DNA from 3 places in the Kitasatospora sp. NPDC127067 genome. Region 3 is predicted to be linked to each of the others. Evidence: riboswitches for the same ligand, from Rfam matches in the RefSeq annotation. Region 3 holds a riboswitch; each other region holds the start of a gene.

Region 1 (10,130 bases), on a different contig from region 3:
GCGCGGCAGCAGCGGGGCACCAGGCACCGTCCACGGCCCGGGGGAGGAAGGAATGGGGAGGGGGATCGGCATCATCTGAGGCCGCCCGTCCGGTCCACGAGGGACCCGTCATGACCCAGGGCGACGTCGACGCTGATGCCGGTGTCCGAAATGTCCTCGGTTACTCCCCACGCTACTCCGCCGTAGCCTCCCCCGGGCCGACCACCGCAGGAGTAGCCTCGGAGACATCCAGGGCATCCCGTATCCCGGTCCCCGTTCCGGCCTCGTTCTGGGTGCAGGACAGCCCGGCAGACCCCGCCCCGGCGGGTGGCCGGAGACGGGAACGGTGAACGCCGTGACCACTCACTCGCCCGTGACCACTCACTCGCCCCAACCCGCCCGGCCCGGCCACGGCCTCACGGTCGCCGACGCCATGGAACCCTGCGACTACCAGATAGCCGACGACAGCACCGTCGACCGGGCCGACGACATCCTCCGCGGCGCCCACCTGGACTACCTCCTCGTCCGCGGCCACGACGGCCGGTGCGAAGGGCTGGTCACCCGCACCGGACTTCACCCGTTCCTCACCCGCTCCTGGTACACCGAGCGGACCGCCATCAGCGCCACCACCCACCAGCGCGGCCCGTTCGCCTGGCCGACCATGGGCCTGACCCTGGCCGCGATCGCCATGCGGATCAAGCACCTGGCGGTCTGGCCCGTCGTCGACGAGGACGGCTACATCCTCGGCGTGCTCACCGCGGACCGCACCACCGACCTGCTCGCCGCCGAGCCCGCGTGACCCACGGCGCCCGGCACCCGGCGCTTGGTCGACCCCGCGCCCCGCGCCCCGCCGACCCCGCCGAACCCGCTCCCGGAAGCCCGTCCGGCGGCACATTCATCGGCCCGTTGGCTCATGACGGGCGCGAACCGGGGCAAGCAGCCGACGCAGCACCGTCGGGGTGTGTCCCACGTGCTCGCGGACGATGCGGGTCAGGTGCGCCTGGTCGGCGAAGCCGAGCTGTGCTGCCAGGGCGGCGAGGCTGGGTTCGCCCTCGGCGATCCGGTCCATGGCCCGGGTGACGCGTACGCGGTTGCGGTAGCGGGTCAGCGAGACGCCCGTCTCCCTGGAGAACACCCGGCTCAGTCGGTAGGGCGACACCTCCAGCAGCGCGGCCAGTGCGCAGAGCCCTCCGGCCTCCGGGGCCTCTTCGATGATCGCCTCGCGCGCCGCGGCGGCCAGCGCCCGGTCGGCCGGCCGGGAGCGGAAGGTCGGCTCACCGGCCGCGGCCGCGACGAGGCGGAGCAGCTCCTCCGCCAGCGCGTAGTCGATGTCGCCGGCGGCCGCGGCGGCCACCAGACGGCGGTGGGCGAGATCGACGCGCGCGTCGACATACACCGTCGTCGCGGCGGGCGGGCGCCCGAGGAGGGAGGGCTCGAAGCTGACCGACGTGCAGACGTCGCCGCCGGCCGGATGTGCGAAGCGCTCCTGTTCGCCGGGCGCGCCCAAGTAGGCCGTGGTCCGGTCCAGATCGGTGTCGGTGCCGTCGGCCGACCGCCGGAACCTGCCGCGTCGCACCAGCACCAGGCGGTGGTCGTCGCGGGTCTCCGGCTGCGACCACCGGGCGCGGTCGGAACGGCACCCCACCACGGCCACGGTGAACTCCGGCCGGGCGGCGAGGGTCGATGCGGACAGCATGCCGCGAACGGTATCCGCCGGGTACGACAGAACGGCCCGCAAGGATCTTCAAGACCTTCGGCGCCATTGCCCGGATGCTGGGGCTCACGTGATGACACGAAGGGAGCCATCCATGGCCGTCCACGCGGAGCTCACCGCGATCACCATCGACTGCGCCGATCCCGGGGCCCTCGCCGAGTTCTACCGCAAGGTCACCGGCTGGGACCTCGGGCAGGCCGACGACGACTTCGTCCAACTCGGCAGGGGGCCGGTCCGGTTGGCCTTCCAGCGGGTCGCCGGCTACCGGGGGCCCGGCTGGCCCGACGCCGCGAAGCACGCCCATCTCGACTTCACGGTGGCCGATCCCGAGGTCACGGTGAAGGAGCTGCTCTCGGCGGGGGCGACCAAGCCGGAGTTCCAGCCCGGCGAAGGCGAGTGGACCGTTCTCGCCGACCCCGAGGGCCACCTGTTCTGCATCGCTTCGGCCTGACGAGGAGTCGATCACCCATGGCCTCGATCCACAAGGAAATCGTCATCGACGCCCGCCCCGAGGCGGTGTGGTCGGTGCTCAGCGACTACGGCGCGGTGCACGAGCGGCTGGCGCCCGGGTTCGTCACCGACACCCGACTGAGCTCGGACACGCGGACCGTCACCTTCGCCGACGGCACGATCGTGTTCGAACGGCTCGTCGACCTCGACCACGAGGCGATGCGGGTCGCCTACACGGTCGTCGGCGGCAGCCTCCATCCGTCCCACCACCACGCGTCCATGCAGGCCCTTCCGGAGGCCGGCGGCCGGACGAGATTCGTGTGGCACACCGATGTCCTGCCCGACGCGCTGGCCGCACCGATCGCCGAGTCCGTCGAGCACGGTTCGGCGGTGATCCGCCGCACGCTGGAGGCCGCTTCATCGGCCGCGCCCGGACCGGCGCCCGTCTCGACCACGGCTCGATGAGCAGCCACGACATCGTCCAGGCCGCCTGGAAGGCGTTCGCCGGCCAAGACGCCGATCAAATCTCCGCGGTCTTCACCACGCCAATGACTACTGCCCGGTCTTCGAACTCCGTGACGGGCTGATCCACCGCGTCCGTGAGTACATGGACACCGCGCGCGGACACCGCATGGTCTTCGGCGACGCCGAGAAGTAGCCGAGGACGGCGAAGACGGCGAAGACGGCGAAGCGCCGCCCCGAGGTGATCGGGGCGGCGCTCAGGTGTCCCGGGTCAGTCGACCAGGGGCAGGTAGAGCTTGTTGCCCAGGACAGCGCCACGCGTGGTCGAGCGTCAGTCCGTCGGCGGGAAGTGGACCCACTCCGGACGCGCGCCGCCCATCACGGCGAGGGCTAGTGCCGACGGCGAGCTGCGGCTCGTCCGCTGCGCCTCACGAGGATGAGGATTGAGCCTCCCAGCACGACGGCGGCCGCCGAACCGACCGCCATGACGATCGACTTGTCGGAGCCGGTGGCAGCGAGTGCTTGCCCCGACTCGTGCGGACGCACGGCCGGCACACCCTGTTCGTGACCGCCATTGCCGTTCCCGTGGTCGGCCGGAACGTTGACGTGGTTGCCCTGGTCCTTCCCGTGATCACCTTGCTCATGGCCGCCGTGACCCTGCCCGCCGTGACCGCCTGGAGACTGGGGCGGGCCGGCCGGACCAGCAGGACCGGCCGGACCAGCAGGACCTGATGGGCCGGCCGGACCAGCAGGCCCAGCAGGGCCGGGCGAGCCGTTGGCGCCGGGCGAACCGTTAGCACCCGGCGAGCCATTGGCGCCCGGCGAACCATTGGCACCCGGCGAGCCATTGGCGCCCGGCGAACCGTTAGCACCGGGCGAACCGTTAGCACCCGGCGAGCCATTGGCACCCGGCGAGCCATTGGCACCGGGCGAACCATTGGCACCCGGCGAACCGTTAGCACCCGGCGAGCCATTGGCACCGGGCGAGCCATTGGCACCCGGCGAACCATTGGCACCGGGGGCGCCAGGAGCACCATTGGGGCCAGGAGCACCCGGAGCGCCGGGCGAACCATTGGCACCGGGAGCACCATTGGGGCCAGGAGCACCCGGAGCGCCGGGCGAACCATTGGCACCGGGAGCACCATTGGGGCCAGGAGCACCCGGAGCGCCCGGGGAGCCCGCCACCCCCGGAGCACCGTTAGGTCCAGGTGCACCCGGGGAACCGGCAGCACCAGGAGGACCGGCGGGCCCACTCGGTCCGGGCGGCCCACTCGGTCCGGGCGGGCCACTCGGTCCGGGCGGGCCGACGGTGCAGGCCGCCCTCGTGATGGTGTTGTCGTCCAGAGTGACAGCGCCGTTGCGCGCCAGGGCGCGGCCTTCGATCACCGAGGCGTGGTTCACGCTGATGGACGTGAGGGCCAGGATGTTGCCCTTGAAGAAGGAGTCGACATCGATGGTGGCGGAGCTACCGACCTGCCAGAACACATTGCAGGGCTGTGCCCCGTTGACCAGGCTGACGACGCTCGACGGAGCCGTGATGAGGGTGGAGCCGATCTGGAAGATGAAGACGGCGTTCGGGTCGCCCATCGCGTCGAGGGTGACGGTCCCGGTGAGGTTCAGCGACGAACTCGCCTTGTAGACACCGGGTGTCAGCGTCAGCCCTCCGATGTCGCCGGGCGAGGTCAGGATGGCCGTGGGGGCCCGGCCGGCGGCATCGTTGTAGGCGATGACGAGGTCGGACTGGGCCTGCGCCGCCTGCGCGTCGTTGACGTGCTGAACCCCGTTCACGGCTCCGGGGGGAAAGCCCGTCACGCTGGTGCCCGGGAAGAGCCCCAGGTCGCCGTTGATGACGCTGGGGCCGGTGTTGGTGACGGTTGAGCCCGCCAGGATCGCATAGCTGGTATCAGTCCCCAGCCCCACCGGTGCGGTTGCGGCGTGCGCGGGGCTGGGGACCAGGCCGGCCGTCGCGAGCAACGTCAGTCCGGACAGCAGGACGGACGCCCCCGCGAGTCGAGCGCGTCTACGCCCTCGTCCCGGTGGAGCGGACAACATGGCATCGACTGCCATAGGACAGGACCCTTTCTTGTCGCCGTTGAACTCCGTCACCCGAAGAGGGCATTCGGAGCGCCGCTGGTGGTTTCCGGTCAGGCCTCACGCCCTCGCACTCGCGCCGGAGGGCTTTCGACGATCGGGAGCCGACCAGTGCAGGTGATGGAGAGTCATCAACTCACTACACCGTGCAACAACAACATGAAAAGAAGAGAGTGATAAAGATGCAACGGAGTGACGCACCAGCGCCGATCGGGGAATGGCCCCATCCCGCGGCCATCATTCGTCTACGCACCAAATGGCGGGTTTGTCACTCCATTGGCAGCCGAAGGCCGGCAGCTGTCGGCTGGGGGGCTGGGGGCTACCCCGGTCGCCGCCAACGCCATAGCAGTACCGTTTTTTCCTCTTGGCCGCGCCCGGGCCGGTGAATCACGTATCGCCCCGTGATCCCAATCGTTGGCCCGATCATGAACGACCTAACGAATCCGCAGGAAGAGGCGCTCACTGCGGCCGCCGGTGACGCCGACACGGTGGCCGAGCGCTGCCGTGCCGCGGGTGGCCTGCTCAGGGTCACCCTCGGTGAACTGCGCGCGGAAGTCGGCTACCGAAGACTCGGCAAGTACGTCCTGGAAGAACTGGCCGAGCGCCTTACCGAGGAGGGGCTCGGCTGGTTCCCGGCGTGGCGGCTCTCCCCGAGGGAGAACGGCGAGCCGCGGAAGGAACACGACCTGTGGGTGTTCCTCCGGGACGGTGGCCTGCGCTGCCAGGTCATCGACGCCGTCCAGGCTCCCGACGGCTCCGACGTCCCCATGGTCCTGAACGGCCTGCTCACCGGCCGTCCCCAGAATCTCTCCCCGGAGCGCAAGCTCGGCCTCATTCGCGAAATCCTCGGGCTCTGACCCACACCCGAGAATCCGGCCACCGGATTCCACCTGCACACCCGAACGTGCGCGGCGCTGCGCCGGACACCGCCGTCGGGGTCCCAGCGCAGCGCCTCGACACCTGCCGTCAGTCGGCCAGCGGAAGGTAGACCCGGTTGCCCTGGGCCGCGAACTCGGCCGACTTCTCGGCCATGCCCGCCAGGGCCTCGGCGCCGAACTCGCTGGTGACGGCCGTCGATCCGTCACCGTGCTCGTCGCGGATCTTCTGGGAGATCTTCATCGAGCAGAACTTCGGGCCGCACATCGAGCAGAAGTGCGCGGTCTTGGCGGGCTCGGCGGGGAGGGTCTCGTCGTGGAAGGCGCGGGCGGTCTCCGGGTCGAGGGCCAGGTTGAACTGGTCCTCCCAGCGGAACTCGAAGCGGGCGTCGGAGAGGGCGTCGTCCCAGGCCTGGGCGCCGGGGTGGCCCTTGGCCAGGTCGGCGGCGTGGGCGGCGATCTTGTAGGTGATCACTCCGGTCTTGACGTCGTCCCGGTTGGGCAGGCCCAGGTGCTCCTTGGGGGTCACGTAGCAGAGCATCGCGGTGCCCCACCAGGCGATCATCGCCGCGCCGATGCCCGAGGTGATGTGGTCGTAGCCGGGGGCGACGTCCGTGGTCAGCGGGCCGAGGGTGTAGAACGGCGCCTCGTCGCAGATCTCCTTCTGGAGATCCATGTTCTCCTTGATCTTGTTCATCGGGACGTGGCCCGGGCCCTCGATCATCACCTGGACGTCGTGCTCGCGGGCGATCCGGCCGAGCTCGCCGAGGGTCTTCAGCTCGGCGAACTGCGCCTCGTCGTTGGCGTCCGCGATCGAGCCCGGGCGCAGGCCGTCGCCGAGCGAGAAGGTGACGTCGTAGGAGGCCAGGATGGAGCAGAGTTCCTCGAAGTTGGTGTAGAGGAAGTTCTCCTGGTGGTGGGCCAGACACCAGGCCGCCATGATCGAGCCGCCGCGCGAGACGATGCCGGTCTTGCGGCGCGCGGTGAGCGGGACGTAGCGCAGCAGCACGCCGGCGTGGACGGTCATGTAGTCGACGCCCTGCTCGCACTGCTCGACGATCGTGTCCCGGTAGACCTCCCAGCTCAGCTCCTCGGCCCTGCCGTCCACCTTCTCCAGGGCCTGGTACAGCGGCACGGTGCCGATCGGCACCGGGGAGTTGCGCAGGATCCACTCGCGGGTGGTGTGGATGTTGCGGCCGGTGGAGAGGTCCATGACGGTGTCCGCGCCCCAGCGGGTGGCCCAGGTCATCTTCTCCACCTCCTCCTCGATCGAGGAGGTGACGGCGGAGTTGCCGATGTTGGCGTTGATCTTCACCAGGAAGTTGGTGCCGATGACGGCCGGCTCCACCTCCGGGTGGTTCACGTTGACCGGGATGACGGCCCGGCCGCGGGCCACCTCGGCGCGCACGTACTCCGGCGCCAGGCCCTCGCGCAGCGCCACGAACTCCATCTCCGGCGTCACCACGCCCCGCTTGGCGTAGGCGAGTTGGGTGACGGCGGCGCCACCGCGACCGCGCAGCGGGCGACGCGGCCGGCCGGGGAAGACGGCGTCCAGGTTGCGCAGGTTCCCGCCGCGCGGCGAGGTGTGCTTGATCCCGTCGTCCTCGGGGCGCGGCTCGCGGCCGTCGTACTCCTCGACGTCGCCGCGCTGGCGGATCCAGGCGTCCCGCAGGGCGGGCAGGCCGCGCCGCACATCGGGCTCGAAGGACGGGTCGGTGTACGGGCCGGAGGTGTCGTACAGCGGGACGGACCCGCCGTTGGTGAGCCGCACCTCGCGGTACGGAACGCGCAGGTCGGGACGCGACCCCTCGCGGTAGGACTTGCGCCAGGCCGGGGTCGGGTAGCCGGTGCGCTCGCTGCTGGGGGCGCCCTGGGCAGACTGCGGCTGTGCTTCGAACGTGGTCATCTGACCTCTACTCCCTACGCCGGCATTACCCGGTCAGGTTCCTGCGGTCGACGCAGCCGTCGGTCCGTCCGTCGACGTCCCGGTCAGCGTCCTCTCAGCCCGGTGCTCCGAGCTCCCGCGTCGCAGGCGGTGTTGCCTGCACACGACGCCCAACACCGTAGCGAGCCGATCGCCGCAGGTCCAGAGCGCCCCACGAGCCGGTCACCCCGTCCCGTCGAGCGACCGGTGTCGTCGTCGACCTCTTCGGCTACTACCGCAACCAGTAGCCGATCGGATACCGGAGAACGGCCGAGGCCCGGTCCCCCTCTCGTGGGGGCCGGGCCTCAGGGCGGCGTTACGGGGTGGTGGGTCAGCTCTTGGCGGCCTTCTTCACCAGGACCACCACGGCGGCGGCGATGCCGACCACCACCAGCAGCTTGATCACGATCGAGAGCAGGGCGCCGACGACGCCGAACACGAAGGCGACGATGTTCCAGGCCAGCACCAGGACCAGCACCGGGATGACGATGTTGCGCACCCAGGAGGGCAGCGACTTCCAGAGCTCAGCCATGTCGGTTCCTCTTCTCCCCTCGGGTCGGCCGCCGTCCGGTGCCGCATCCCGCTTGCTTTCGGTACTTCGATCGTACGGTGGCGCGAGTGCCGGAACGAGGCCCAACGGCCCGGAGAGAACCCCGAGATCACCCCGAGCCCGACCCCCCGGGTGACCCCCGAGAATTCGTCCGGCGGCGTACAACCCCCGGCGTTCCCAAGCGTCCAACCAGTGCCGGAAGAACACCCGTCCGGTGCCATCGACCAGGGGGGAACCTGATCATGCGGGCCAGAACAGCCGTGTCCACCGCCGCTCTCGCGGCGCTCAACCTGACCGTGGCGGCGCTCGCCGCGGTCCCGGCGACCGCGGCACCGGCGGCCGTGACCGCCGCCGCCGACGTGACCGCACCGGCCGGGTTCGTCGGGATGTCCCCGACCCGGATCCTGGACACCCGCTCCTACGACCAGACCCCGTCGCACGACCACTTCGGACCGCTCAAGGAAGGCGAGTACTACAGCACCCCGGTCTCGCAGCGCTGCGGCAACCACCCGCCGATGTACTGCGGCTCCGCCGTGCCGACCGACGCCACGGCCGTGGTGGTCAACCTCACCGTGACCGACCCGACCGCCGACGGCTTCGTCACGCTCGCCCCCAAGGCCGGCCCGGCCGGCACCAAGCCCGCCACCTCCAGCATCAACTTCAAGGCCGGCCAGACCATCTCCAACCTGGTCACGATCGCGGTCGGTCCGGTCGGTCGGGGCGCCCCGTGGATCAACGTCTACAACAACGCGGGCACCGCCCATGTCGTGCTCGACGTGGTCGGGTACTACCGGACCGCGGCGACCGACAAGTACGGCCCGCTGACCCCGACCCGGATCGCCGACAGCCGCAGCGACGGCACCGGGCGGCTCGGCGGCGACGCGGTGCGCAGCTACCAGGTCGCCCGCCCCGAGCTGGGGACCGCGGACGCCACCTCGGTGGTCCTCAACGTCACCACCACGGACGGCTCCTGGGACAGTTTCCTGACCGCGTACCCGAGCGGGACGCAGCGGCCCGCCTACGGCTCGAACGTCAACTTCCCGGTGGGATCGACGGTCGCGAACCAGGTCGTGGTGCCGGTCGGCGCGGACGGGCGGATCGACGTCTACAACCGCGCCGGCTGGGTGCACGTGATCGTCGACGTCGTCGGTTACTACGGGCCGTCCGGAAGGGGCCTGTTCAGCGCGCTCACGACGCCGGTCCGCAACCTCGACACCCGGATCACCGGTGGCAAGCTCCAGCAGGGGGCGACCACGACCGTCCAGGCCGTGCCCGCGGACGGCTCCGTCCCGAACGTGCTGGGTGTCGAGGCCAACGTCACGATCACCGACGTCACCGACTCCGGCCACCTCACGGTGTTCCCGGGCGGGGGCCTGCCGCCGAACACCTCCACCGTGAACGTCGAACCCGGGCAGACCGTCGCCAACTCGGTGACCACCGGGGTCACCGGCGGGGGCACCTACTCGGTCTTCAACCACGGCGGCCCGGTGAACGTCGTCGCCGACCTGACCGGCTACTTCGTCACCGGCTGACCGGGCACCGCCCGCCCGTCGTCCGCCCGTCGTACAGGTGCCGTGCGGACGGCGGACGGCGGGCGGCCGCACCCGCGCGGCTTCAGACCGGCCAGCGCTCTCCGCGCCAGGCGGCGTCCCAGAACATCCACTCGTAGCGCGAGGTGGTCACGAAGTGCTCGACCACCTTGCGGCGCTCGGCCGCGGACAGCTCCTCACCGAGCCGGTCGGTGAGCGCCAGCGCCCGGCGGACCACCGACTGGAAGGCCTCGTCGCCGTAGGTGGCGATCCACTTGCTGTACAGCGGGTCGGGCGAGCCCTGGGCGAGCAGCGCCTCGCCGACCCGGGCGTAGATCCAGTAGCAGGGCAGCACCGCGCCGACCGCCTCGGCGAACGAGCCGCCGTAGACGGTGGCCAGCAGGTAGCTGGTGTAGGCCCGGGTGGTGGGCAGCACGGGCTCGGCGGCGGCCTCCTCGGCGGTGCCGCCGAAGGCGGTCAGGAACTCGGCGTGCATGCCCTGCTCGGCGGCGAGCGCGCCGACCGCGTCGTCGGCGAAGGCCCGGACGTCCTGCTC
Region 2 (10,130 bases), on a different contig from region 3:
GCCAGCACCGGCTCCAGCACGTCCAGAGCGGCCCGGACGGACAGCGCGCCGCGGTCGCGCAGCAGGTCGCGCAGGGTGCGGCCGGGCACGTACTCCATGGCGAGGAAGACGTGGCCGCCGTCCGCGCCCTGGTCGAAGACGGTGACCACGTTGGGGTGGGTGAGCTTGGCGACGGCCTTGGCCTCGCGGATGAAGCGGGCGGTGAAGCCCTCGTCGCCGGCCAGCGAAGGGTGCATCACCTTGAGTGCGACCACGCGGTCCAGACGGGTGTCGGTGCCCTTGTAGACGGTGGACATCCCGCCGGTCGCGACGCGCTGCTCGACCCGGTACCGGTTGTCGAGCAGGGCGCCGATCAAGGGGTCGTGCAGTGCCATGTCCACTCGGAGAGTCTAGAGCCGCCCGGGACGGCCGGTCCCGGAGGACACCGCCTCCGGGACCGGCTTGTGACATGCGCGACGGTTCAGAACGCGGGGCGCTCGCGGGCGTCCAGATCGGCCCGGCCGGCCATCGCGGAGGAGGCCTCGGCGTGGAAGCGGCGCGGGATCCGGCCGGCCCGGTGGGCGAGCCGGCCCGCCTCGGCGGCGTGCCGCATCGCCTCGGCCATCAGCACCGGGTCCTGAGCCCTGGTCACCGCGGAGGCGAGCATCACCGCGGCGCAGCCCAGCTCCATCGCCAGCGCCACGTCGGAGGCGGTGCCGGCGCCCGCGTCCAGGATCACCGGGACGCCCGCACCCTCCACGATCAGCTGGAAGTTGTGCGGGTTGCGGATGCCCAGGCCCGAACCGATCGGCGAGCCCAGCGGCATGATGGCCGCGCAGCCGACGTCCTCCAGCTTGCGGGCCAGCACCGGGTCGTCGTTGGTGTACGGCAGGACGGTGAAGCCGTCGTCGACCAGCGTCTCGGCGGCGTCCAGCAGCTCGATCGGGTCGGGCAGCAGGGTGCGCTCGTCGGCGATCACCTCCAGCTTGACCCAGTCGGTGCCGAGCGCCTCGCGGGCCAGTCGGGCGGTCAGCACGGCCTCGCCGGCGGTGAAGCAGCCGGCCGTGTTGGGCAGCACCCGGATGCCGTTGCGGGTCAGCACGTCGAGCACGGAGCCCTGGGTGGTGGCGTCGACCCGGCGCATCGCGACGGTGGTCAGCTCGGTGCCGGAGGCGAGCAGCGCGCGCTCCAGGACCTCCAGGCTGGGGGCGCCCCCGGTGCCCATGATCAGCCGGGAGGAGAAGGCCGTCCCGGCGATGGTCAGAAGGTCGTCGGCCATGGTTCAGCCTCCCTGCACGGCGGTGAGGATCTCGATCCGGTCGCCGCCGGCCAGCGCCGTCCCGGGCCACGAACCGCGGGGCACCACGGCCTCGTTGAGCGCGGCGGCGACACCGGTGTTGGCGGCGCTGACGGCGGCCACCACCTCGGCGAGGGTGGTCGTGGCGGACACCCGGCGGGGCTCGCCGTTGACGGTCAGGGCGATCTCGTTCGGGGTGATCTCGTTCGGGGCGATCTCGGTCATGCGGAGGCCTTCGCAGCGGGGGGTTCGGGGGAGAAGCGCAGGGGCGTGAACGGCCTTGCCGTTTCGGGGACTTCACCGGTGGCCAGGTACTCGGAGACCAGGTCGGCGGTCACCGGGGTGAGCAGCACGCCGTTGCGGTAGTGGCCGGTGGCGGCGACCAGCCCGGGCAGTGACGTCGGGCCGAGCAGCGGGGCGTTGTCCGGCGATCCGGGGCGCAGCCCGGCGGAGGTCTCCAGCAGCGGGAGTTCGGTGATTCCCGGGACCAACTCGTGGGCGTCGCGCAGGAGTTCGTACACCCCGCCGGCGGTGACGGTGGTGTCGTAGCCCTGCTCCTCGGTGGTCGCGCCGACCACCAGCTCGCCGTTCTCCCGGGGCACCAGGTACAGGTGCCGGCCGCGGACGACGGCGCGGACGTTGCGGGACAGGAACGGGCGGTAGGCGTCCGGGACGTGCAGCCGCAGCACCTGCCCCTTCACCGGTCGGATCGCGGGCAGCACACCGTCGGGCAGGCCGGGCAGCCGGTGGCTGTGCGGGCCGGCGGCGAGGACGACCTGTCCGGCGCCCACCCGTTCCCCGGTCGAGAGCCGGGCGCCGGTCGCGCGGCCGTCCTCGACCAGCAGCTCGACGGCCTCGGCGCGGTGCAGCAGGACGTTCGCGTTCTCGCAGGCGGCGGCCAGGGCGGTGAGCAGGCGCCGGGGGTCCACCTGGTGGTCGTCCGCGACGTGCAGGCCGCCGCGCACGCCGGGGGCGAGCATCGGCTCCAGCCTGCGGGCCTCCCGGCCGGTCAGCCAGGTCGAGTCCAGACCGAGCCGCTGGTGGAAGGCGTGCAGCTCGCGCAGTTCCTCGCGGTCGTCGGAGTCCAGCGCCACGGCGACGGTGCCGCAGCGGCGGTAGCCGGTGTCCCGGCCGCCGCTCGCCTCGGAGAGCTCGGCGGCGAAGGCCGCGTACCGCTCGTTCGAGGCCATCCCGAGGCGCAGCAGCGGCTCCTCGCCGTACTGCAGCTCGGTGACCGGGGCGAGCATCCCGGCCGCGACCCCGGCGGCCCCGCCGCCGGGGGAGGGGTCGACCACGATCACGTTCCGCAGCCCGCGCTGCGCGGCGCGCCAGGCGACGGCGAGGCCGATGACGCCCCCGCCGATCACCAGCACGTCGGCGTGGGCGCCTGATGGCAAGCGTGACAAAGCTGCTCTTCTCCCTTCGCCGGTATGACCCGGATCAGGTTCGGACGGTCGCAGGCCGTGCCAGCCCGCCTCTCAGCCCGGTGCGCCGGGCTCCCGTGTGGTGCCCCCACCTTAACGCCGGGGGTCGGCCCGGCCGAAGGCCCGTACAGCGGGCGGACGGCCCGCAGGCCGCCGCGTCGCGCTGAGTACAGTGACGGGCGTGGCAGAGCTGAGCGGAACGGATCAGGTGGTCGTCGTCGGAGCCGGGCTGGCCGGGGCGCAGTGCGCCCTCAAGCTGCGGCAGGGCGGCCGGCAGGGGCCGATCGTGCTGGTCGGCGAGGAGCCGCACGCGCCGTACGACCGGCCGCCGCTCTCCAAGGACGTGCTGCTCGGCAAGGCCGACTCCACCGCCCTGGACATCGACTACGGGCAGCTCGGCATCGAGCTGCTCACCGGCCGCCGGGCCACCGGACTGACCCCCGGCGTGCTGCACACCGACGGCGGCGACCTCCCGTACGGCTCGCTGGTGATCGCCACCGGCGCCGTCCCGCGGGCCCTGCCCGGCGCCGAGCGCGCGCACCTGCTGCACACCCTGGACGACGCCCTGGCGCTGCGCGCGCTGCTGCGCCCCGGGCTGCGGCTGGTGCTGGTCGGCGCGGGCTGGATCGGCGCCGAGGTGTCCACCGCGGCCCGCGCGGCGGGCTGCGAGGTGACCGTGGTCGAGGCCGGCCCGGCGCCGCTGCCCGGCGCACTGCCGACCGAGGTCGGCTCGGCGATGGCCGCCTGGTACGCCGGGGCCGGGGTCGACCTGCGCTGCGGGGTCGGCGTGGCCGCCGTCGAGCCCGGCGCGGTGCTGCTGGCGGACGGCTCGCACCTGCCCGCCGACGAGGTGGTGGTCGGCATCGGGGCCCGCCCCGCGACCGGCTGGCTGGCCGGCTCCGGGGTCGAGCTGGACGCGGCCGGCGCCGTCGTGGTGGACGGGCGGCTGCGCACCTCGGTGCCCGGCGTGTTCGCGGCCGGCGACTGCGTCAGCTACCCCTCGGCCCGGGCCGGTGCCCGGCTGGCCGTCCAGCACTGGGACCACGCCCTGCAGTCCGGCGAGGCGGTGGCCGCAGCGCTCCTGGGCGCGGACGCGCCGGCCTACGACCCGGTGCCGTACTTCTGGTCCGAGCAGTTCGGCCGGATGGTCCAGTACGCCGGCCGGCACGCCGAGGGCGACGAGCTGCTGTGGCGCGGCTCCCCGCGGGACGGCGACTGGTCGGTGCTCTGGCTGCGCGACGGCGTGCCGAGCGCGCTGCTGGCCGTGGACCGGCCGCGCGACCTCACCCAGGGGCGGAGGCTGATCGAGCGCGGTACGGCCCTGGATCCGGCCCGCGCGGGCGACCCGGCGGTGCCGCTGAAGTCGGCCGTCGCGGGGTAGTGCCTGGTGCGCGGTGGGCCGCGGAGGTGGCAGTCTGGTGGCGTGAGTGAGATCGAAAGCAAGATTGAAGCCCTGGTCACCGACTGGATGTACCTGCCCGACATCTCGGAGCAGTGGGGGGTCCGGGTCACCGAGGTGCGTGACCTGGTCAAGAACGGCGGCCTGATCGCCGTCCGGCGCGGGCCGAACAAGTCGCTGCAGGTCCCGGCGGCGTTCATCGACGGCCCGGGCCTGGTCAAGCACCTGTCCGGCACCCTGACCGTCCTGCGGGACTGCGGGTACAACGACGTGGAGATCCTGGAGTGGCTCTTCACCGAGGACCCGTCGCTGCCCGGCAGCCCGATCCAGGCGCTGCGGGAGAACCGCGGCACCGAGGTGAAGCGCCGCGCCCAGGCGATGCTGATCTGATGGCGGCGGACACGCTGCGTACCCGGCTGGCCGACGCCCGGCTCTACCTGTGCACCGACGCCCGCCGGGAGCAGGGCGACCTCGCCGAGTTCCTGGACGCGGCGCTGGCGGGCGGGGTGGACATCGTCCAGCTGCGGGACAAGGGTCTGGAGGCCAAGCAGGAGCTGGAGGCCCTGGAGGTCTTCGCCGACGCCTGCCGCCGGCACGGCAAGCTGCTGGCCGTCAACGACCGCGCCGACGTCGCCCACGCGGCCCGGCCGGACGTGCTGCACCTCGGCCAGGACGACCTGCCGGTGCCGGCCGCCCGGGCGATCCTCGGCGAGGACGTGCTGATCGGCCGTTCCTGCCACGCCGAGTCCGAGGTGGACGCGGCGATCGCCGAACCCGGTACGGACTACTTCTGCACCGGCCCGGTCTGGCCGACCCCGACCAAGCCGGGCCGCCCGGCCCCGGGCCTCGGCCTGGTCTCGTACGCGGCGAAGCAGGACACCGACCGGCCGTGGTTCGCGATCGGCGGGATCGACCTCGGCAACCTGGACGAGGTGCTGGCCGCCGGTGCCCGCAGGATCGTCGTGGTGCGGGCCGTCACCGCCGCGGCGGATCCGCGGGCGGCCGCCGCCGAGCTGTCCCGCCGGGTGCGCGCCGCGCTCTGACCGGCCCGGATCAGCGGGATCCGGGGGCCCGCAGGCCCCCGGGGCCGTCGCCGTCCGTCAGTACTTGCGGACGGTGGCGGCCTCGGCCAGGGCCAGCAGCACCGTACGGGCCCGGTCGTCGGCGAGCGGAGCGGCCTCCAGCGCGGCCAGCGACTGCCGCATCAGCTCCTCGATCCGGTGCTCCACCAGCTCGGGCGCGCCGCTGCGGGCGACCAGCGCGCGCAGCTCGGCGACCTCCGGGGCCGCCAGGTCCGGCGCGCCGAGCCGCTCGTCCAGGTGCCGGGCGTCGGCGGCCGGCAGGCCCCGCATCGCGTGCGCGACCAGCAGGGTGCGCTTGCCCTCGCGCAGGTCGTCCCCGGCCGGCTTGCCGGTGACGGCCGGGTCCCCGAAGACGCCGAGCAGGTCGTCGCGCAGCTGGAAGGCCTCGCCCAGCGGCAGCCCGAACTCCCCGTAGGCCTCGACCAGTTCCGGCCCGGCACCGGCCAGCAGCGCACCCACCTGCAGCGGCCGCTCGATGGTGTACTTCGCGGACTTGTAGTGCAGCACCGTCCGCGCCCGGTCCAGCGCGCCCTCGTCGGTCGAGTCGCCGGCCACCGGCTCCAGGACGTCCAGGTACTGGCCGAGCATGACCTCGGTGCGCATCAGGTCGAACACGGGCTTGGCGGCGAGGACGGCGGCCGGCTCCAGGCCGGAGCGCAGGAACAGCTCGTCGCACCAGATCAGCAGCAGGTCGCCGAGCAGCACCGCGGCCGAGGTGCCGTACTGCTCGCGGTCGCCGCGCCAGCCGCTGTCCCGGTGCAGCGCCTCGAAGCGGCGGTGGACCGAGGGCAGGCCGCGGCGGGTGTCGCTGCGGTCCATCAGGTCGTCGTGCACCAGGGCGCTCGCCTGGAGCAGCTCCAGGGCGGCGGCGGCGTTGGCGATCGCCTCACCGGTGGCGCCCCCGGCCGGGCCGCCGGCGCCGCGCCAGCCCCAGTAGCAGAAGGCCGGGCGCAGGCGCTTGCCGCCGTCCAGTAGGAAGTCGCGCAGCGCGTCGGCGGCGGGGGCCAGCCGGGGCGAGATCTTGTCGAGCAGCACGGACTGGCCGTCCATGAACGCGGCGAGCGCCGTGTTGACGCGGGTGCGGACGTCCTCCACGTCAATGGGGTTGGCCGCACTGGGGTTGGCCGGCCGGGTGCTGGACGAGGTCACGATGGGGCTCCGCTGGTTCTCTGGGGTGCAGCAAGCGTAACGGTGCGGCTGGGAACGGGTGTGCGAGCGGCCCCGCGGGGGCTCGGGGGAGGCGCCGCGGGACGGGGCCGGGGCGAACCGGAACGTCTTCCATCTCTTGTCTCAATAGGTGGAATACGGTTGTCCGGCCCCTTCGAACGCCGGATAGCCTGCCAGCATGGCACTCGGTATCGCTTCCACGAGAACGGATCGCGCACTGACGGTGCGCGACCTCCTGGCGGCCGGAAAGCGCTCCTTCTCCTTCGAATTCATGCCGCCGCGCACCGAGGTCGGCGAGCAGAAACTCTGGGACGCCATCCGTCGGCTCGAACCGCTCGACCCGAACTTCGTCTGTATGACCTACGGCGCCGGCGGCTCCTCGCGCGAGCGCACCGTCAACATGGTCGGCCGGATCGCCACCGAGACCACCCTGACCCCGGTCGCCCACCTCACCGCGGTGGACCACTCGATCGCGGAGCTGCGCAACATCATCGGCCAGTACGCCGACCAGGGCGTGCGGAACGTCCTGGCGGTCCGGGGCGACCCGCCCGGCGACCCGATGGGCGAGTGGGTCAGCCACCCCGAGGGCGTCACCTACGCGTACGAGCTGGTGGAGCTGATCAAGGGCATCGGCGACTTCTGCGTCGGCGTCGCGGCCTCGCCGAACATGCACCCGCGCTCGACCGACTGGGACGAGGACATCCGGCACTTCGTGGCGAAGATCCGCTCCGGGGCCGACTACGCGATCACCCAGATGTTCTTCGAGGTGGACGACTACCTGCGGCTGCGCGACCGGGTCACGGCCGCCGGCTGCGAGACGCCGATCATCCCGGAGATCATGCCGGTCACCAACGCCAAGCAGCTGGAGCGCTTCCCCCAGCTCAGCGGCTCGGCCTTCCCCGCCGACCTGGAGGCCCGCCTGCGGGCGGCCATCGACGACCCGGCGGCGCTGCGGGCCATCGGCATGGAGCACGCCACGGCGATGGCCGAGCGCCTCCTCGCCGAGGGCGCGCCCGGTCTGCACTTCATCACGCTGAACCACTCGACGGCGACGCTGGAGATCTACCAGAACCTGGGGCTGCACCAGCGCTGACCGGCGGGCCGGACCCGCGCCCGCGCAGCGCCGACGCCGGGTGTTCACGAGCCCGTCACCGCACCGACGTTGACGGGCTCGGTCGTGTGCGGCCGTCGTCCGGGGCGGCGGGAACGCGATGCGGTACCCCGGGCGTTGAACCGGTACAGTCGCCGCACACGCGCGGCGCACGAGCGCGGGTACGCGACTGGAGGTAGCGGGCGGATGGGCATCGGATACCTGCTGCTGTACACCGCGTTGGCGGTGGTGGCGCTCTGGTTGGTCGCCGAGGTGCTGCTGCAGAACCGGGCACCGCTGCACTGGCGGGTCCTGGCACTGGCCGGCTTCCTGGGCGTGGCCGCCGGGATGGTCCTCGGCTCGGTCGTGGTGATCGGGGCCGGCGCCGCGCTGTTCGCGGTCGGCCAGACCTTCGTCACCCTCGCGGTCAAGCGCGGCCACCAGGCCGGCTGGTCCCTGCGGAAGGCCGACGGCAGCCTGCCCGGCCCGCTCGCCAAGGTGCCGCTCCTGGGCGCCCTGACCGGCGGCGCCGCCGCGGTGGCGGCCGTCGCCGTCGCCAGGAAGCGGGTCGGCGAGGTCAGCGCCGTCGAGGAGACCCGGACCTCCGCGCCGGTCCCCGTCGAGGTGCCCGACGAGGTGCCCGAGGTCGAGCGGACCGCCGCCTTCGAGATGCAGGAACTCGCCCAGGACGGCGTCTACGCCCCCGGGTACTACGAGCAGCAGCAGCAGGTCCAGCAGCAGCACCAGGACCCGTACGCCGCCGCCTACCAGTCCGGCTACGACCAGCAGCAGTGGCAGACCCAGCAGCAGCCCGCCTACGCCTACGACCAGCAGCAGTCCTACGGCGGCTACCCCCAGCAGCAGGACCCGTACGGCGGCTACCCGCAGCAGCAGGACCAGCAGCAGGACCCGTACGCGGGCTACCAGCAGCCGCAGCACCAGCAGACCTGGGACCCGAACGCCCAGCCCCAGCAGCAGTGGCAGCCGCAGCCCGACCCACAGGTCCAGGGCATCCCGCAGCAGCCGGCGTACGACCAGAACTACGGCTACCAGCAGCAGAACACCTGGCACCAGGGCTGACCCGGCAGGGCCCGGCAGTCGAGGCCGACCGGGCCGGGCCGCCGGGCCCTACGCCGGGCCGATCAGCCCGGCGGTGATGCAGGCCGACATGCCGACGCGGGCGAGGCCGCCGCCGGGGTGGGCGTTGCCGCCGACCAGGTAGAGGCCCGGGACGGGCGAATCGTTGGCGGCGTGCAGCCCCGCGTACGAACCCGCGAGCACCGGGCGGGCGACCGAGCCGAACAGCGCGCCGGTCTCCCGGCGGGTGTCCTCCGGGGTGCGCACGACCCGCCACAGCACCCGCTCGCGCAGTCCCAGGCCGGCCGCGTCGACGTGGGCGAGCAACTGGTCGGCGTAGCGGTCGGCGACACCGGGGGCGGTCCAGTCGACGTCCTCCTCCTGGGCCGGGACGGTCGCGGTCAGCACCACGCTCTCGTGGGCGTCGTCGGGGCGCAGCGCCGGGTCGTCCGGGCGGAGCACCTGCACGGTGGGACGCTCGCACAGCGGCGCGGACAGGGTGAGGGCGTTCTCCTCCGCGGCCGGGTCCACCGCGTGGACCACCGTCCGGTGCGCGGTGCCCTCGGGCCGGGGCCCGCGCAGGGCGAGCAGCACGCTGAACCGGCCGGGCACCTCGAACGGCTCCCAGTCCTCGGCCGGCACCCCCGGCCACTCGGCGATGCCGTGGCGGAACAGCGTGCGGGTGTCCATCGCGGAGATCACCAGGTCCGCGTCGATCCGGCCGTCCGCCGTCCCGACCCCGCACGCCCGGCCGTTCTCCACGACCACCCGGGTGACCGGGGTGTCGAAGCGGAACTCGACCCCGCGCAGCTCGCAGCGCCGGTACACGGCGTCCGCGAGCGCGCGCAGGCCGCCCCGGACGTACCAGACGCCGAAGGACTGCTCCATGTACGGCAGCACGGCGGCCCCCGCCGGGGCCTGCCCGGGCAGGAGGCCGTACCGCAGCGCGGGCTCGCCCAGCAGGGCGGTCAGGCCGGGGTGGCCGCCGAGCTGCCGCCGCGCCACGTCGGAGAGGCTCCACGGCCGCGGGCGGCGCAGCCGGGCCAGGCCGGTGCGCGGCGGCACGGGGTACGGGTCGGTGTCCACCCGGGCCCGGCCGGCCGGGGACAGGACACCGAGGTCGGCCGGGAGCGCCTCCTCCAGCAGCGGGCGGCGGGTGGCCTCCCAGACCGTCCGGCCGTGGTTCATCACCTCGCTCCAGCGGGCGCCGGAGCCGGCGCCGAAGGCGGCGTCCAGGGCCTGGCTGACACCGCCGCGGGAGGCGTTGGGCAGGGTGACGGCGGTGCCGTCGGGGAACAGGTGCCGGCTCTCCGGGTCGACCGGGGCCAGCTCGACCAGCTGCTCCAGCGGCTCCTTGCCGGTCTTCAGCGCGAGGTCGCGGTAGACGGCCGGGAGGGAGAGCAGGCCGGGGCCGGTGTCGAAGGCGAAGCCGTCGCGCTCGTACCGCCCGACCATGCCCCCGTACGTGCCGCCCGCCTCGCAGACCGTCACCCGGTGGCCGAGGGTCGCCAGCCGGGAGGCCGCCGCGAGCCCGCTCATTCCTGCGCCGATGACGACGATCTTTGCCATGGCCCCGATCCTAGGACGAGGTTTACGCCGTGCCCGCAGTGCCCGC
Region 3 (10,130 bases):
GGCGGAGAGCGAGGTCTCGACGAACTCGGCGCCGTGCCGGCCGACCAGGACCGGCGGGCAGTGCCCGGCGCCGGCCAGGGTGATCCGGCGCTCCTCGGGCTCGACCCAGGCGTAGACGGCGGTGGCGGAGCGGCTCGGCTCGGTGGTCTTGAGCAGCAGCTCCAGGTCCCCCAGGACGGAGACCGGGTCCTCGCCCTCCAGCACCGCGTACGCCCGCAGCGCGGCCCGGACCCGGCCCATCGCGGCGGCCGCGCCGGGGGCGGAGCCGGGGCCCGCGCCGGGGCCGTCGCCGGAGACGGAGCCGACGGTGAGGCCGATGGTGCCGTCCGGCAGCGGGATCGCGTCGTACCAGTCGCTGCCGGCGGAGCGCTCCAGCCCGGCGGGGACGAGCCGGGCGGCCAGCCGCAGTCCGGCGGCCTGGGGGAGGCGGTCCGGCAGCAGGCCGCGGCGCAGCGCCTCGGTGGTGCGCGAGATCCGGTCCGCCTCCAGCTGCTTGGCGAGCAGCGGGGCGGCGATCTCGCAGTAGTGGCGGGCCAGTTCGCGCTGGCATTCGGTCGGTTCGGCGGGCTCGTCGTAGAACCAGAGGGCGGCGGCGAGCGGGCCGTCCTCGGCGGTGGCGAGCGGCAGGCCGTAGGCGCCGCCGAGGCCGAGGTGGACGGCGAGTTCGCGCAGCCGGGCGCCGATGGCCGGGTCCTCGGCGAGGTCGCGGGAGTGCAGCCGGGCGGGCCGGTCCCGTTCGCGCAGCAGCCGGGCCAGCAGGCTCTGCTCGGTCGGGACGGTCTCCAGGGCGCCGAGGCTGGCGCGGTCGAGGCCGAAGCCGACCGGCTGTCCGGGACCGCCGCCGGGCCGCCTGGTGACCAGCACGCCGCGCCGGGCGCCGAGCAGGGCGGCGCCGGAGGCGAGGACGGTGTCCAGGGTGGCGGCCAGGCCGCGGGTGCGGGCGAGCCGCTCGGTGTGCTCGTGCAGGCTGGTGATTTCGGACAGGCGTCCGGCCAAACGGTCCTGCACGGCGGCGGACGGCGCCGTGCGGGCGTCCGTCGTGCCGTCCAGGGCGTCGACGGGGCCGGGCAGGTCCGGCAGGTCGAGGACGGTGAGCCCGCCTGCGCAGCCGGGTTCGCCCGGCTCGGCGGTCGTCGTCGACGGGAGGGCCGTCGACGGGTGGGACTCGTTCATGCCGTCACTCCTGACGCGGTGCTACGTGCCATGCGAAACCCCCAGATACGGCCAATGTGGAGCGAGCACGGCCTTAGGGCGCGTTTCGCCTCGATTCGCTACTACTCGTCATTGATCGACAGCAATGCCACCACTTCTACACAGGCCATTCGGGGCATGTCCAGATCCAGGACGACGCGGTGGCCTGTTCCACATCCATCGCGACCCGGTCGGGGGGCGCGCGGGGTTGGTACACGCGCCGGTCGGGCCGGGAGGCATGGAGCGGGCCGCGAACGGGCAGAACCGGGAGGACGGCCCGGGCGGCCGTCCGGATCGTATGTCCGTGCCGCCCGTGAGCCGGGCTGGCCGGAACTCTCTCACTCGTACGGTGGAACCAAGCGTGCCCGGGCGGCGTCCATCCGTCGCGTACGGGATTCTCGTTCCAAGGGCTGTGCCGGTGCGCGGCCCTTTCATGTCGTGCTCCACACCCGCTCCACGTCGAAGCCGCGCCGCCCGCCCTGCCGCCCGCCCCGCGCCGCGCCGCCCGGGGACCGTGCCGCGGGGGCCCGCACGGAGGATCCCGACGGACGCCGGCGGGGCGGAGCGAACCGAGCGGTCAGGGAAAGGAACGAGCGCCATGCGTGAGAATCCGAAGGACCGGTCGGAGGAGCGTTCCGCCCGGCTCGCCGCGGCCCTGGCGGCCGCCGTCGACCACCGCTGGCCCGTGGTGCCGGGCGCCGTGCTGCGCGACGGCCGGTGCTCCTGCGGCGACCTGGACTGCACCGTCCCCGGCGCGCACCCCCACGACCCCTCGCTGCTGGCCGCCACCACGGACGCCCGGATGGTGCGCTGGTGGTGGGAGCGGCAGAGCCCGGACGCGCCGGTGCTGGCCGCCACCGGCTCCACGGTCTCGGCGGTCAGCCTGCCCGCGGCGGCCGGCGCCCGGGCGCTGGTCTACCTGGGCGCGCTGCGGCTGCCGCTCGGACCGGTGCTGGCGATGCCGGGCCGCTACGCGCTGTTGGTGGCCCCGTACTCGCTGGACGTGCTCGGTGAGATGCTCGCCCAACTCCCTTGGGTGCCAGGCTCGTTGCGCTATCACGGGCCGGGTGGCTTCCTGGCGCTGCCGCCCGGCGGCGCGGCCGCGGGGGTCGCCGCGGCCGGAGGCCGGGGGAGGGTGCGCTGGGTGCTGGCACCGCGGCCGGGCGCCGGCGGCGGGGTCTGGCTGCCGCAGGTCGGGCCGCTGCTGGGGGAGTTGGTGGAGGCGGCGGTCCGATTGGACAGCGGACGCTCGGCCTACTGAGGACCGCAGGTGCCGGGCGGGGCGCCGGGGCTTGTGGGAGGGCTCGCGCCGGGGCCTCCGTCGGGGCCTTCACCGGGGCGTTCACCGGGGCGTTCCGGAAAAACAAAAGATCCGGCCGCTGGCGACGGGGGATGCACCAGCGGCCGGACTCTTTAGACAGTAACAAGGATCTGCGCCCGCGCCAATTTCCAAGACGCCCTCCACGCCCGGAAATTGCGCGTTCACCGCGACAATGTGACGCGTATCACGCGGATCCTGCGCGCTTTAGTTCAGGGTGACCTGACGGTTCACCAGGTTCGCGCGGGCGCGCCGCTCCTCGGCGTTCAGCGGGGTCCCGTCGGCGAGCACGGCGGCGAGCCGCTCGGCGAACTCGGCGGCCGGCTTCTCGCAGTCGGCGGCGGTCATCGCGAGCGGGAGGTCCCACACCGGGACGGTCAGGCCGTGCGCGCGGAACGAGCCCACCAGGCGGGTGTCCGCGCCGAGCGAGGCCTCGCCGGCCGCGTTCAGCCGGGCCAGCGCGTCCAGCAGCTGCTCCTCCGGCACGGTCATCACCCAGCGAAGGTGGTTCTTGTCCGGAGTGCCGCACCAGTAGGCGGAGTCCACGCCGGCGAGCTTCTCGGTCGGGATGGCCGAGGCGTTGGCGCGCTCCAGGGAAGCGGCGACCTCGCCGGTGGCGGCCTCGGCGTCCTCCAGCCAGAACTCGAAGCCGGTGTGCACGGTGGGCGTGAACGCGGCCCCGGCGTCCAGCAGGTCCTGCAGGCGGCGCCCGCCCGGGACGGTCCGGCGGGCCGGCACCGGGCTGCCCGGCTCGGTGGCCAGGGCCAGCTCCAGGGCGTCCGCGAGGTCGCGGCTGAGGTCGCCGGAGGCGGACTGGGTCTGCAGGCCGAGCAGGATCGAGCCGTCCTGGCGGCGCAGGGCCGGCCAGGCCAGCGGCAGCACGGTGGCCAGGGTCACCGACGGGACGTCACCGGTGGCGCCGTCCGCCACCCCGGCGGCCAGCGTCAGCGGCACCGTGGCGGCGGGCACCAGCTCGCGCAGCGCCACCCAGTCGGCCTCGCCCGACAGGCCCTCGAACGGGCGGTGCACCAGCTCCTGCACCGCGTGCGAGGCCTCCCGGCCGTGACACGCCTTGTACCGGCGGCCGGAGCCGCAGGGGCAGTCCTCGCGGGCCCCGACCACGGGGATCTCGCCCGTGACGGCGGTGGTGGACTGGCGCTGCGGCGCCTTCTTGGCGGCCTTCTTGCCCATGCTGCGGCTCTCCCGGAAACGGTGGTCCTGTGTTCCGGGAAGCCTAACGACACATTCCCCGCGCCCGGCTCACGCGCTACGGGCATCGCCCCCGGTGCGCCGGGCGTGCCGGGCCCGGGCGGGCAGCGCCGCCCAGACCGTGACCTCGCCGGGGGCGTCGCGCACGCCCCAGTCGCTGGCCAGCTGGTCGACGATGCTCAGGCCGCGGCCGCCGCGCGAGGTCAGCGAGGGACTCGCGGGCAGCGGCCGGGTGGTCGCCCCGCCGTCCGTGACCTCCAGGGTGAGCACCCCGTCGGCGTGCATCTGCCAGCGGACCAGCACGCCGCCGTCCGGTTCGTCCGAGCCCTCGGCGGACTCCCGGCCGCCCGGTGCGGGTGCGGCGCGCGTCCCGGACGGGACGCCGACCAGCACCTGCCCGAGCACCTCGGCCCGGCCGCTGCGGCCCAGGGCCGGCAGCGGGCCGAGCGGACGGGCGTATCGACAGGCGTTGCTCAACAGCTCGGAAAGGATCAGAACAGCATCATCGATGACCGGTTCCGGTATCTGCCGGTCACCCAGATCTCGACGCAGTCGGCGCCGTGCGACCCCGACACTCGCTGGGCCGTGCGGCACTGCCATGGTCGATGAAGTCGGCACTTCACGCGCCACCATCAACGCCACCCCCGGACCTCCTTCAGCGTATGCCGAGGGAGAGATGCCCCTTGGTAATGCGTCGGAAACGAGCACCGGACGATCCCGCGAGCCCATTTCGAGTGCGGCGACCGACGGTCGACATCAGGTCATTCCGTGCTCACCCTCTGTCGCCCGGATGCAAGAATTCCGGCAATTTCGCGTGAGGAAGGTTTGACTGCCGACCAGAGTGATCGGACCGGAGTGATCGGATCGGGAGGATCCGACCGGGCCGTCCGGACACAAGTGACCGGACGGGGCGACCGGTTCGGGCGGGTGCGGCCCCGGGCGGGTGCGGCCCCGGACGCGCCGGCGGATCACCGGCCGAGCTGCGCCAGCACCTCCGCGGGCCGGTTGGTGATGATCGCGGACACCCCGAGCTCCAGGCAGAGCTCGACGTCGGCCGGCTCGTCCACCGTCCACACGTGCACCTCGTGCCCCAGCTCGCGCAGCCTGGTCACCAGCTGCGGGCGGGCCCGCACCAGCTCGATGCCCGGGCCGGCGATCCGCGCCCCGCCCGGCAGCGGCGAGCCCTCGCGCAGCCGGCCGAGCAGCGGCAGGGTCCGCTCGAACAGGAACACCCGCCGGTACTGCGGCGCGGCGGCGGCCACCCGGTTCAGCGCGATCGAGGAGAAGCTCATGATCCGGGCGGACGGGCGGTCGCCGCCCCGGGTCGCGCCGATCCCGAACCGCTCCAGCGTCCGCAGCAGCTCGGTCTCCACCCGGCCGCGGAAACGCACCGGGTGCTTGGTCTCGATCGCCAGGTCCACCGGGCGGCCGCACTCCACCACCAGCTCCAGCAGCCGCTCCAGCCGCAGCACGCCGCGCAGCTCCGGGTCGACGCTGGGGCGGCCGGTCTTCCAGGCGCCGAAGTCGTAGGCCTCCAACTCGGCGAGGGTCATCGCCGAGACGGTGCCCCGGCCGTTGGAGACCCGGCCGATCCGGCGGTCGTGCACGCAGACCAGCGCGCCGTCGGCGGTGACCCGGACATCGCACTCCAGCGCGTCGGCGCCCTCGTCGAGCGCGCGCCGGTAGGCCGCGAGGGTGTGCTCGGGCAGGGCGTGGGAGGAACCGCGGTGGGCGATCACCTGGACGGACGGCACGGTGCGCGCCGCCGGCGAGGACAGGTCTGGGCTGGTCACAGGCCCAACGATAGGCGGCACAGGTGAAGCGCGGACAAAGACGGCCCCAACCTGTGGGGCCGTCTTCCTTCCCGCGGGGCCGTCCCGGCCGGGCCCGCGGGGGCCGGGCCGCCCCCGCTTCGCCCGGTGCGGGGCGGGCTCGCTCAGTGCCGGTCGGCGCGGCGGGAGAGCGGGGTGAGCGCCCAGGTGACCAGGGCGGGCACCAGGAAGGCGAACAGCGAGGCGGAGGTCCACTCCTGCGGGGTGAAGTGCAGCGACTCCTGGGCCGAGGTCCAGAAGTCCGTCCACCAGCCGGCCACCTTGGTCGGCGCGATGAACTGGTAGACCGCGAAGCCCAGGGCCCACGGCAGCAGCATCGGCCAGCGGGACGGCGCGTCGGCGGAGAGGTTCCAGCCGCGCCGTCCGGCGCCGAGGAAGTAGTCCACCACGAGCACCGCCAGCAGCGGCACGAACACCGAGCCGATCAGACCGAGGAAGCCGTAGTAGGTGTCGGTGAACTCGTCGATCCGCAGCGCCAGCACGGTGGTCAGCACGCCGATCGCGCCGGAGAGCACCCGGCGGTCCACCTTCGGCAGCAGGTTCTGCACCGACATCGCCGTCGAGTACACGTTGGCGAAGGACTGGTCCGTCTCGCGCAGCACCAGCACCAGCAGGAACAGCCAGCCGGCCCAGACCCCGAGGAAGGAGTCGAAGATCCGGTTCGGATCGCCTTCCGACTGCAGCAGCGCCATCAGGCCGAGCACGTAGCACCAGACCTGGGCGATCGTGTAGCCGGAGAAGCTGCCCCAGAACGCCGAGCGCGGGGTGCGCGAGTGCCGGGTGTAGTCGGCGGCCAGCGGGACGAAGGAGACCGACACCGCGATCATCGCGTCGGTGGCGCCCAGGAAGCCGTGCCAGTTGCCGGCCCCCGGGTCCGGCACGCCCTGGCGGCCCAGCTGGACGGTGAAGTACACCATCGCCACCGCGACCGCCCCGGCCACGAAGCGGCGCAGCACCGCGATCGAGCCCAGCGGCCAGATGGTCAGCGCCGTGGTCAGCGCGCCCGCGAGCAGGACGAACAGCCAGCGGTAGCCGGTGGTGTGCACGACGGTCTGCGCGCCCGCCGAGATGGTCAGCAGCTCGAACACGCCCCAGCCGATGCACTGCACGATGTTCAGCACCGTCGGCAGGTACGACAGCCGGGTGCCGAACAGCCCGCGCAGGTTCGCCATCGCGGGGGCGCCGGTGCGGGCGCCGATCAGCGAGGCCACGCCGAGCATCGCGGTGCCGACCGCCGTGCCGACCGTGATCGCGGTCACCGCGGCGGCCAGCGACAGCTCGCTGCCGGGGGCGCCGAGCACGGTGGCGGCGGTGGAGAAGCCGATCAGGCTGACGCCCAGGTTCATCCAGAGCGCGAAGTGGTCCCGGAAGCGCAGCGTGCGCGGCGGCTCGGTGTCCAGCACCAGGGGCGCTTCGACGTGCTCGGGGCGCTCCAGGACGGCGGTCGCGCCCGCGGCGGAGGCGTCCGCACCGGGGGCGGGAACGTTCGCGCCCGAAGAAGAGGATGGCGAAGCAGGCGGCATGGCCGATACTCCCTACGCCGGCATTACCCGGACAGGTTCCGGCGGTCAGCGCCCCCTCGACCGTCCGTCACTCGTGTGGCGTACGGTCGACATGCGCACTCTCAGCCTGGTGGGTCCAAGCTCCCGCGTGTCAGTTTGGAGCGACAGGCTAACCGGCACGGGGGCGAACGCCCAAGGCCGAGGGTGTGCGGTCCGCATCGCGGGACGCCCGGCGGGGGAGGGGAGCCTCGGCCGTCGGTGCCGCGTCGGTGCCGCGTCGGTGCCGGCGTCGGGTGTCGGCGTCTGCGCCGGCTAAGGATTCTTATGAGTTCTTCAGAGGGGTCCTTACGGCAATCGAATCGACAGTGCGAAAAACTATGGTCCTTGGTTCTGCCAGCTATGGAGGTCGTCCGTGAGCACCGAGCGCGAGGTTGGGCCCACCGGGCCGCAGGGGGAGCAGCCCGCAGGGCCGGGGGCGGCCGAGTCCGCTTCCGAAGGCCCCGCTCAGGGTGGGCACCAGCCGACCATGGCCTTCCGGCGGGTGCCCGAGCCGGAGTCGGGCGCCGTCGAGGCCGCCCCCGTCGAGGCGGCACCGCCCGTCGACGCCGTCGCGGCCGAGGGTGTCCCGGCCGAGGGCGGGCACAAGCCCACCGTCGCCTTCACCAAGGTGCCCGCACCGGAGGCCCCCGCGGCCCCTGCGGCGCCCGCCGCCGAGCAGCCGGCCGTCGACCCGGTCACCGGCTACATCGACGCACCGCCGCCGGTCCTGCCGCCCGCCCCGCAGGCTCCGGTGGCCCCGCCCGCCGCGCCCGCCCCGGCCGCGGCCCCCGCCGCCCCGGCGCTGCCGCCGGCCGACAACCCGTACGCCACCCCGACCCACGGCGTCCCGGCGGCCGGCGCGCACGAGGGGTACGGCGCCGCTCCGGCCGCCCCCGTCGCGCACGAGGGCTACGGCGCCGCTCCGGTCGCGCCCGCCGCCCCCGCCGCGCACGGCCACCACCCCTTCGGGGCCGGTCAGCCGCTCGGCGGCTGGGGCCCCACCCACGACTCCACCTCCGGCGGCGCGGGCTACCCCGGCGGCCCGGCGGGCCCGCTCGGCTACCCGGCGGACCACCCCGGCGGTCCGGTCGGCCCCGGCGGCCCGCGCAAGAAGCGCGGAGGCCTGGTCGCCCTGATCGCGGCCGTCGCGCTGGTCGCCGGTGTGGCCGGCGGCGTGCTCGGCGTGACCGCCACCGACAGTGCCGACAGGGGCAGCTCCGCGAACGACCACCGCAGCACCACCGTGCAGGCCAGCGACACCCAGAAGAACGAGCCCGCCCCCGGCTCGATCGCCGCCATCGCGCAGAAGGCGCTGCCCAGCGTCGTCACCATCAAGGCGCAGGGCAACGGCGAGTCGGGCACCGGCACCGGCTTCGTCTTCGACACCGAGGGCCACATCCTCACCAACAACCACGTGGTCGCGCCGACCCTCAACGGCGGCAAACTGACCGTCAAGTTCGCCGACGGCAGCTCCTACAGCGCCTCCGTCCTGGGCCACGCCGAGGGCTACGACGTCGCCGTGGTCAAGATCGACAACCCGCCGAAGAGCAAGCTGACCCCGCTGCCGCTGGCCGACTCCGACAAGGTCAACGTCGGTGACGCCACCGTCGCGATCGGTGCGCCGTACGGCCTGGAGTCCACCGTCACCAGCGGCATCATCAGCGCCAAGGACCGCCCGGTGGCCTCCGGCGACGACACCGGCTCGCAGGCCTCGTACATGAACGCCCTGCAGACCGACGCCTCGATCAACCCCGGCAACTCCGGCGGCCCGCTGCTCGACTCCGGCGGCGCGGTGATCGGCATCAACTCGGCGATCCAGTCCAACGCCTCCGCCAACGGCCGGGCCGGCAGCATCGGCCTGGGCTTCGCCATCCCGATCAACCAGGCCAAGTGGGTCGCGGACACCCTGATCAAGACCGGCAAGCCGGTCTACGCCAAGCTCGACGTGCTGCGCAACGACGACTACAAGGGCGACGGCGCGCAGATCCAGACCAAGGACATCCAGGGCCAGCCGGCCGTCACCCCCGGCGGCGCGGCCGACAAGGCCGGCCTCAAGCCGGGCGACGTCATCACCAAGCTCGGCGGCGTGCCGATCGACAACGGCCCGGCCCTGGTCAGCCGGATCTGGACGCACAAGCCCGGCGAGACCGTCGACGTCGAGTACACCCGCAACGGCCAGACCTTCAACACCAAGGTCACCCTCGGTCAGCGCGAGGGCGACCAGTCGTGACCCCCGCCCGCACCGAAACGTGTGCGCCGAACCCCGCCGGACCCGTTAGGCTGACCTCCGCCTGGAGAGCTGCCCGAGCGGCCTAAGGGAACAGTCTTGAAAACTGTCGTGCGGTGACCCCGTACCGTGGGTTCGAATCCCACGCTCTCCGCCGGTAGGAGAACCACCTGCTCAGGGCGGGTGCCGAGTTCGCTCGGCACCCGCCCTCGGTGTTTCCCGGGCGGCCGGGTTGACCCTGACACGGTGGCAGGGGATGGAGTGGGCGCATCATGTTGAACATCGGAGACTTCGCCAGCCACGGCCGGGTGTCGGTACGGATGCTGCGCCACTACGACGCGATCGGGCTGCTGCGGCCCGCCCGGGTGGACCCGGTCAGCGGGTACCGCTCCTACGAGGCGTCCCAACTGGCCCGGCTCAACCGGGTGATCGCGCTCAAGGAGCTCGGCTTCACCCTGCAGCAGGTGCGCGCCGTCCTGGACGAGCAGGTGGACGCGGCCGAACTGCGCGGCATGCTGCGGCTGCGGCGGGCCCAGCTCGCCGAGGCGATCGCCGCCGACGAGCTGCGGCTGGCCCGGGTGGAGGCGAGGCTCCGGACGATCGAGAGCGAGGGGACCATGTCCGCACACGATGTCGTGGTGAAGCGGGTGCCGTCCGTCCGGGTGGCCCAACTGGCCGGTGCGGCCGCGAGTTACGAGCCGGAGGACATCGGCCCGGTGATCGGGCCGCTGTTCGCCGAACTGTGCCGGAGGCTGGCCGCGGCCGGGGTCGAGGCGGCCGGCCCGTCCGTCGCCCGCTACCAGGACGCGCCG

The links. A riboswitch is a leader RNA that binds a small molecule or an ion and turns the genes downstream of it on or off. The one in region 3 is predicted to bind thiamine pyrophosphate.
Region 1: another riboswitch for thiamine pyrophosphate. It lies ahead of thiC (phosphomethylpyrimidine synthase ThiC); the one in region 3 lies ahead of ACFWJ4_RS26035 (purine-cytosine permease family protein).
Region 2: another riboswitch for thiamine pyrophosphate. It lies ahead of thiO (glycine oxidase ThiO); the one in region 3 lies ahead of ACFWJ4_RS26035 (purine-cytosine permease family protein).

Annotation. Positions count from the first base shown of each region.
Region 1 is NZ_JBHXEM010000049.1:25,175-35,304, reverse strand. It holds gene ACFWJ4_RS20660 (CBS domain-containing protein) at 353-778, shown strand; gene ACFWJ4_RS20655 (helix-turn-helix transcriptional regulator) at 875-1,675, opposite strand; gene ACFWJ4_RS20650 (VOC family protein) at 1,788-2,144, shown strand; gene ACFWJ4_RS20645 (SRPBCC family protein) at 2,162-2,608, shown strand; gene ACFWJ4_RS20640 (ice-binding family protein) at 2,996-4,711, opposite strand; gene ACFWJ4_RS20635 (hypothetical protein) at 5,122-5,553, shown strand; gene thiC (phosphomethylpyrimidine synthase ThiC) at 5,663-7,477, opposite strand; TPP riboswitch at 7,472-7,606, opposite strand; gene ACFWJ4_RS20625 (DUF5326 family protein) at 7,827-8,027, opposite strand; gene ACFWJ4_RS20620 (hypothetical protein) at 8,288-9,577, shown strand; gene tenA (thiaminase II) at 9,660-10,130, opposite strand, start outside.
Region 2 is NZ_JBHXEM010000145.1:3,565-13,694, reverse strand. It holds gene pknB (Stk1 family PASTA domain-containing Ser/Thr kinase) at 1-374, opposite strand, end outside; gene ACFWJ4_RS35775 (thiazole synthase) at 461-1,258, opposite strand; gene thiS (sulfur carrier protein ThiS) at 1,262-1,501, opposite strand; gene thiO (glycine oxidase ThiO) at 1,498-2,673, opposite strand; TPP riboswitch at 2,677-2,789, opposite strand; gene ACFWJ4_RS35760 (NAD(P)/FAD-dependent oxidoreductase) at 2,873-4,081, shown strand; gene ACFWJ4_RS35755 (Rv2175c family DNA-binding protein) at 4,124-4,489, shown strand; gene thiE (thiamine phosphate synthase) at 4,489-5,142, shown strand; gene ACFWJ4_RS35745 (polyprenyl synthetase family protein) at 5,200-6,330, opposite strand; gene metF (methylenetetrahydrofolate reductase [NAD(P)H]) at 6,527-7,441, shown strand; gene ACFWJ4_RS35735 (hypothetical protein) at 7,646-8,518, shown strand; gene ACFWJ4_RS35730 (phytoene desaturase family protein) at 8,567-10,084, opposite strand; gene ACFWJ4_RS35725 (DUF4126 domain-containing protein) at 10,107-10,130, opposite strand, start outside.
Region 3 is NZ_JBHXEM010000072.1:30,675-40,804, reverse strand. It holds gene ACFWJ4_RS26060 (PP2C family protein-serine/threonine phosphatase) at 1-1,173, opposite strand, end outside; gene ACFWJ4_RS26055 (bifunctional DNA primase/polymerase) at 1,790-2,452, shown strand; gene ACFWJ4_RS26050 (DUF5926 family protein) at 2,717-3,700, opposite strand; gene ACFWJ4_RS26045 (ATP-binding protein) at 3,770-4,351, opposite strand; gene ACFWJ4_RS26040 (glycerophosphodiester phosphodiesterase family protein) at 4,687-5,511, opposite strand; gene ACFWJ4_RS26035 (purine-cytosine permease family protein) at 5,655-7,073, opposite strand; TPP riboswitch at 7,066-7,210, opposite strand; gene ACFWJ4_RS26030 (S1C family serine protease) at 7,465-9,321, shown strand; tRNA gene ACFWJ4_RS26025 (tRNA-Ser) at 9,385-9,472, shown strand; gene ACFWJ4_RS26020 (MerR family transcriptional regulator) at 9,591-10,130, shown strand, end outside.